Thermovibrio ammonificans HB-1: one gene and its partner. The protein of the gene in region 2 interacts with the protein of the main gene of each other region in a pairwise test. Links are inferred from orthologs where the notes say so. Each region holds a gene or a part of one and is shown on either strand. Other genes may lie near its edges.

Region 1 (3,529 bases), 490 kb from region 2 along the record:
TCTTGAGTCAAATCCTACGGGGAAGGTGGAGATTGAGTCAACGGTGGTCTTCACTACTACGGTTCTGTCGGGAACCGGAATTAAGTCTACCTTGAACCTCGGGTCTGTGTAGAAGGCGTTATCGGCGGCCCGCGTGAATATTACGTCAAGCCCCTCTTCGGAGGTTCTGTTGGTTACCGGCTCTATGTAAACGTGCTCAACCTTTTTAGGTTTTTGAACCGAGGCGGCGGGGAGGGATGCACACCCCACCACCGGTAAAAGTGCCGCAATGAGAGCTACTCTCAAGGTTACCTCACCACAAGGTTGATAATCCTGCCGGGCCTGTAGATAAACTTCACCAGTTGTTTGCCCTCTATTGCCTTCACCACTTTCGGCTCTTTCATTACCGCCTCTCTTACCTCCTCCTCCGAGGCGTTGACCGGAACGCTTATAACGGCCCTCACCTTGCCGTTTACCTGAACGGGTATCTCAACCTCTTCCTCAACGAGTGCTGAAGGGTCGGGCTTTGGCCAGGTTGAGCGGGCAAGGAGCTCTTTGTGGCCCAGCATCTCCCACAGCTCTTCGCTCAGGTGCGGTGTGAACGGGTAGAGCATTGTAACTGTAAGCTCAACGGCCTCTTTAAGGGCCGCCCTGTCTGCTTCGGTTTCGGGTTTGAAGGAGGTTACCCGGTTGAAGAGCTCCATAACCGCCGCCACAGCCGTGTTGAACTTGAACCGGCCGGATAGCTCTTCGGTCACTTTCTTCAGTGTTTGGTGGGCCTTCTTCCTCAGGTTTTTCCCCTCTTTGCTCAGCTTTTCGGGGTTGAGGGCCTGAGCGGCCTTAAGTTCCTGAGCCCTTTCGGCAACGAACTGGAAGAGCCTCCGGAGAAACCTGTAGGCCCCTTCTATTCCCTCGCTCTTCCACTCAAACTCCGATTCGGGCGGGGCAGCAAATAGAACGTAGAGCCTTGTTGCGTCTGCTCCGTATTTGGCTATCATGTCGGAGGGGTTTACTATGTTGAGCTTGCTTTTGCTCATTTTTGAGACTTCACCGAACTTCTCCTCGTAGGGCTTGAGAACCTCTTCGGGGGTGCTTTCGAGGAACTTCGAAACCTCTTCGGTGCTTAAAAGGAGCACTGCGTTGTCTCCTACGGTTATGTGGTAGCGCTTCATTAGCGAGCCTACGGTTTCTGTCAGCTCCGCCCTTTGGCCCGTGAGCTTCTCAACGAGCTCTCCAACTGTAGATTCTTCAGAGAGCCCCAGGGCCTTCAGCAGGTTCTTAACGCTTATCCACCTTTTGTTGACCATACCCTGTGTGAGGAGCCTTTTAAAGGGTTCTCCCCTGCTTAGGAAGGCGGCGTCCTCCCCTTCGCCTTCTCCTTTCAGGAGCCCGAGGTCCCTCAGAACTTTCGTGAAGAACCTGGAGTAGAGGAGGTGGAGAACCGCGTGCTCTATGCCTCCTATGTACTGGTCTACGGCCATCCAGTAGGAGGCCTCTTCCGGCTTGAACGGCAGGTTTTCCTCCTTGGGGGAGCAGTACCTGAGGAAGTACCAGGAGGAGTCGAAGAAGGTGTCCATTGTATCGGGGTCCCTTTTTGCAGGGCCTTTACACTTGGGACAGGTTGTGTTTATGAACTCGGGCACCCTCTCAAGGGGAGAGCGGCCCTCTCCCAGCAGGGGCGCTTCTTCCGGGAGTTTCACCGGAAGCTCCTCTTGGGGAACGGGGACTATTCCGCACTTCGGGCAGTGGACAACCGGTATGGGCGTTCCCCAGTAGCGCTGACGGGAGATGTTCCAGTCCCTGAGCCTGTATTGAACGCTTCTTTTGCCCTTCCCGAGCTTTTCGAGCTCCTTCGTTATTTCCGATTTTGCCTTCTGGCTTTTAAGGCCGGAGAACTTACCGCTGTTTACGAGTATTCCCGGTTCGGTGTAAGCCTCTTGAAGCTCTTCCGGTTTGAGCTCCTCTCCTTCAGGGGTTATTACGAGCTTAACGGGCAGGCCGTACTTCTTGGCAAACTCAAAATCCCTCTGGTCGTGGGCGGGAACCGACATTACCGCTCCCGTTCCGTAGTCCATGAGGACGAAGTTTGCCGTGTAAACGGGGACTCTCTCTCCTGTAAGGGGGTGAACGGCATAGACTCCGAGGAACACCCCTTCCTTCTCGAGCTCTCCGGTGCTCCTCTTCCTCTTTTCGGTTCTCTTCATCTTCTCTACAAAGGCTTTAACGGCCTCCTCCTGGGAAGTTCCCTCTGCCAGCTTTAGAGTCAGCGGGTGCTCAGGGGCAAGAACTACGTAGGTTACGCCAAAGAGCGTATCCGGCCGGGTGGTGAACACCTCTATTGTTTCCCCTTTTTCGGGAACCTCAAACTTTACCCGGGCGCCTACGCTCTTTCCTATCCAGTTTCTCTGCATGGTTATAACCGGGTCGGGCCAGTGGCCTTTGAGGAGCTCCAGGTCCCTGAGAAGCTCCTCGGCGTAGTCGGTTATCTTCAGGAACCAGCTATCTATTTCTCTCTGCTCAACGGTGGTTCCGCATCTCCAACACCTGCCTTCTTCGTCGACCTGTTCGTTTGCAAGAACCGTTTGACACGAGGGGCACCAGTTAACAGAGGCCTTAGCCCTGTAGGCTATCCCTTTTTCGAGCATCTTCAGGAATATCCACTGGTTCCACCTGTAGTATTCGGGGGAGCAGGTTGTAACTTCCCTCTCCCAGTCGTAAGAGAAGCCCAGCCGTTTCAGCTCCTCCTTCATGTTCTCTATGTTTGAGAGGGTCCACTCCCTCGGGTGGACGCCGCTTTTAATCGCAGCGTTCTCGGCGGGGAGTCCGAATGCGTCCCACCCCATCGGGTGTAGCACGTTGAAGCCGGCGAGTCTCTTAAAACGCGCTATAACGTCGCCAATTGAGTAGTTTCTCACGTGGCCCATGTGGATTTTTCCCGAAGGATAGGGGAACATCTCGAGGCAGTAGAACTTCTTCTTATCGGAAACGGAGCTTCTGAAAACTCCCTCCTCTTCCCAGCGCTTCTGCCATTTAATCTCTATCTCCTGAGGGTTATACTTCATTCCGGAACCTCCCGAACGCTTGTGCAATAATAGTTGCCACAAATTTTAACGCCGAGGAGGAGCTATGTCTATTCCGGAGCCTCTTTTAAAGGTTGCGGCCATATTCTTTGACGTTATCCTGGTTCTCATCGTTTTCTCCCTACTTTTCGTCTTCGGTATAAGGGTCTACTGGAAGTGGAAGTCGTCGAGGATGAAGGGGCAGGAGATACCCCTTGAAGGGGAGTTTGCGAAGCTCAAGAAGGGTAAGGGGGTAATCTACTTCTCGGCCCCCAACTGCAGGCCCTGTATGATGGTTGACCCCGTTGTGAAAAAGCTGAGTAAGGAGTTGAAGAGGGTTCACTTTGTGAAGGTGAACGTTGCGGAAAAGCCCGAGCTTGCCAGGAAGTTCGGGATACTGGCCACTCCGACGCTCCTCATAGTTAAAGATGGTAGGATAGAAGATGGACTGGTTGGTCCTGTGACAGAAGGAGTCCTCAGGGAGAGGCTGA
Region 2 (3,216 bases):
TTTGTAGAGTTTTATCCCATTTTGGGACTCTTCTTTCGAACTACTATCTTCCAAACGGATTTGAGAAAATACTGTTTGAGCCGGCTTAACTTCATTTGGCTTCGACTCAAGTTTTAAGGCTTTTATAACCTCTTCTACCCGATTTTTAAATTTCTTTAACTCATTGTGGTTACGGTTTAATCCGCACTTTTTGAGAAATTCCTCTAGATTTTCCCGAAACTCTTGAGCTTCTGCTGTTTCAGCCTCGAGTAACTTCCCCAGAGCTTCAAGCGGAGCTTTCAACAGTGCGTATATCGAAAGGAGCTGTTGTTCTTTTTTACCCCCGTCCATACGTTTTGTTCCTCCTGGATTCCTGATTCAATTATACAACTTTTTCCTATCGGTTGTTTAGATTTTTTTATACTTGAGAAGGGGCTACAGCAGCCCCTTCTCCTTAAGAATCTTCTTAACTTCAGGGTTCTGGTCTGCATACCGTTTAAGGAGCTCTATAAACTCCTTTTCGTTGAGCATCTTTATTCCCAGTTTTTGGGCCTTTTGAAACTTAGAACCCGGGTTCTCTCCTACAACCACGAAGCTGGTTTTTTTCGTTACGGAGTTTGTGGGGTTTGCGCCGAGAAGCTCTACTACGTGTTGGGCCTCTTTTCTCGTAAAGTGCTCCAGTTCTCCGGTGAACACTATCCTTTGGCCTTCTAAAGGTTTAGGTAGCTTCTCCTCTTGCTCCTCCTCTTGGGTTCTCTCAAACTTGAATCCCGCTTCTTGCAGTTTTTTTATCATCTCTACGTTCTGCTCGGCCTTGAAGAAGTTCTGAATGCTCGTAGCCGTTATCGGGCCTATCCCTGGAATGGAGGCGAGCTCTGTAAAGTCGGCGTTCATGAGCTCTTCAATGTTTTTAAACCTCTTTGCGAGCAGTTGAGCCGTTTTCTCCCCTACGTGCCTTATCCCCAGTGCCGTCAGCTTCTTCCAGAAGGGAGCGCTCTTAGACTTTTCTATCTGATTCAGCAGGTTTTCGCTTTTTTTCAGCCCCCAACCGGAGAGTTTAAGGAGGTCTTCTCTCTTTAGGTAGTAGAGGTCTGCTATCGATTTGACCAACCCTTTCTTTGTGAGCACGTTTGCGGTTGATTCTCCGAGTCCCTTTATATCGAGGACTTTACCCCAGTAAACCAGGTGTTCTTTCAGCTGAGCCGGACAGTTTATGTTCGGACACCTGGGGACCGCTTCGTCCAGCTCTTTCACTATGGGAGCTCCGCACACCGGGCAGTGCTTGGGAACTTCTACCGGTTTTTCGTCTCCCTTTCTCCTGTCTTTTACCGGGCCCACGATGTAAGGTATGGTCTCGCCGGCCCGCTCAACGATAACGTAGTCTCCTATGCGGATATCTTTGCTTTTTATGAAGTCGGGGTTAAAGAGCGTAGCCCTTGAAACTATGACCCCTCCCACTTCTACCGGTTCAAGTATGGCTACAGGGGTTAGGGCTCCTGTTCTGCCCACTTGCCACACAACGTCTATCAGCTTTGTAACCGCCTGTTTGGCCGGGAACTTGTAGGCTACCGCCCACCTGGGATGGTGGAGTGTTTCACCCAGTTTCTCCCATGCACAGATGTCGTTGACCTTTATTACCATTCCGTCTGCTTCAAAGTCCCACGTTTCTCTCTCTTCCTGTGCGGCCAAAACCGTTTCTATGACTTCCTCTATGTTCTTGCAGACTTTCTGGATGGGGGGAGTTTTGAAGCCGCACTCTGCAAGCAGTTTAAGGGCCTCTTTCTGTGTTCTGATATCTGTGCAGAGTTTTTTGGGCTCGGAGTAGAGTATCTGGTAAACGTAGCAGTCGAGCCCTCTTTTTGCCACTTCTGCCGGGTTTTTCAGTCTCAGGGTTCCCGCTGCGGCGTTTCTCGGGTTGGCAAAGAGGGTTAACCCCTGTTTCTCCCTCTCTTCGTTGAGTTTTTTGAAGACGCTCTTGGGCATTATAACTTCGCCCCTTATGGATATGAGCTCTATGCCGTGTTTCGAGAATGGGGCTTTTAGGGGTATGGATTTAATTGTTCTTATGTTTACCGTTATGTCCTCTCCGTAGATGCCGTCTCCCCGTGTTGCTCCCCTTACGAGAATGTCGTTTTTGTATACCAGTTCAACGCTTGCCCCGTCGAACTTGGGCTCTACTATGTACTCTACGGTGTCGGTTCCAAGTAGCTCTTTTACTTTTCTGTCCCACTCTTTCAGGTCTTCGGGGGAGTAGGTGTTTTCAAGGGACGTCATTTCGGCGTAGTGTTTTACTTTCTGAAACTCGCCGGTGAAGGCCGGGGATATGCGTTGAGTCGGGGAATCGGGGGTTACAACCTCCGGGTGGGCCTTCTCGAGGGCCTCTAAGGCGTGGAACAGCTTGTCGTACTGGTAGTCGGAGATTACGGGGTTTGCCTGAACGTAGTATTTGTAGTCGTGGTACCTGATAACTCTGCGGAGTTTCTCCGCAAGCTCTCTTGCCTCTTCGGTAGAGAGTTTTTTAAAGTCTTCTTCAGTTTTCCCTTCGAGTTCCTTCAGGAGTTTATCCGTTAGCTGCTGGAGTTCCCTCTCTTCTTCCTTTGTGTACATCTCTCCCTCCTTTTCTGTCTCCCGACTTTAAGTATACAAACGGTAGGAGGAGTGTAGAAGCTCCGAACAGCAGGAAGAATAGAAACGGTACCGGCGTGGGTTCCATAAACTCCAGTTGAACAACCGGAATGCCCCGGGCGAAACCTACGTCTTTTACCCAAACGAAACCTTCCTTAGAGAGTAGAGGACTGTTAAAAGAGGCCTCTCCTTCGATTTTAGTTTTACCCTCTATAAAAAGGTGGGCTACAGGTCCCCCTTTTGTGAAACGTAAGTCTGTTAGGGCAACTACTTTTCCGTCTACCTTTACGAAGCTCTGGGGGTAGAGGTAGAACTGATAGGCCTTAACGCTCAGAGGGAACGCCAGTAGTGCCGCCATTGCCGCCGCTGTGGTGAGGTGAAAGATTCCTTTGAAATCCAATTTTCCCCTGCAGTAGGCTGTTTGAGCCGCAAAGGCAAACCATATTAAACCCAAAGCTGCGGCTGCTAATTTCACTCTGTCTGCCGACTGTAAAATCGCCCAGCTCGGTATGACCTTTCCTGCGACCACAACGGCTCCAACGGCTGCAAGCGAGAAGAGAACCGAGAAGGTGGCAGTTAGCTTAACGCTCTTAAAATCCATGGCTTCCGCCC

The links.
Region 1: the proteins of ligA (region 2) and leuS interact in binary tests that used the Escherichia coli proteins (3 or more experiments, as listed by UniProt). The link is inferred for Thermovibrio ammonificans HB-1 from one-to-one orthologs.

What each region holds. Positions count from the first base shown.
Region 1 is NC_014926.1:1,324,634-1,328,162, reverse strand. Bases 88-3,400 are described here. They hold leuS (leucine--tRNA ligase), read right to left. Parts: upstream 3,042-3,400; coding sequence 288-3,041; downstream 88-287. Other genes in these bases: THEAM_RS06825 (thioredoxin family protein), read left to right, coding at 3,106-3,400; lptE (LPS assembly lipoprotein LptE), read right to left, coding at 88-285. Also shown: more of lptE, read right to left, coding at 1-87; more of THEAM_RS06825, read left to right, coding at 3,401-3,529.
Region 2 is NC_014926.1:831,840-835,055, forward strand. The notes cover bases 1-3,000. They hold ligA (NAD-dependent DNA ligase LigA), read right to left. Parts: upstream 2,587-3,000; coding sequence 415-2,586; downstream 1-414. Other genes in these bases: cas10 (type III-A CRISPR-associated protein Cas10/Csm1), read right to left, coding at 1-330; THEAM_RS04410 (hypothetical protein), read right to left, coding at 2,540-3,000. Also shown: more of THEAM_RS04410, read right to left, coding at 3,001-3,205; cytochrome c biogenesis protein CcsA, read right to left, coding at 3,195-3,216. UniProt on the Escherichia coli protein: DNA ligase that catalyzes the formation of phosphodiester linkages between 5'-phosphoryl and 3'-hydroxyl groups in double-stranded DNA using NAD as a coenzyme and as the energy source for the reaction.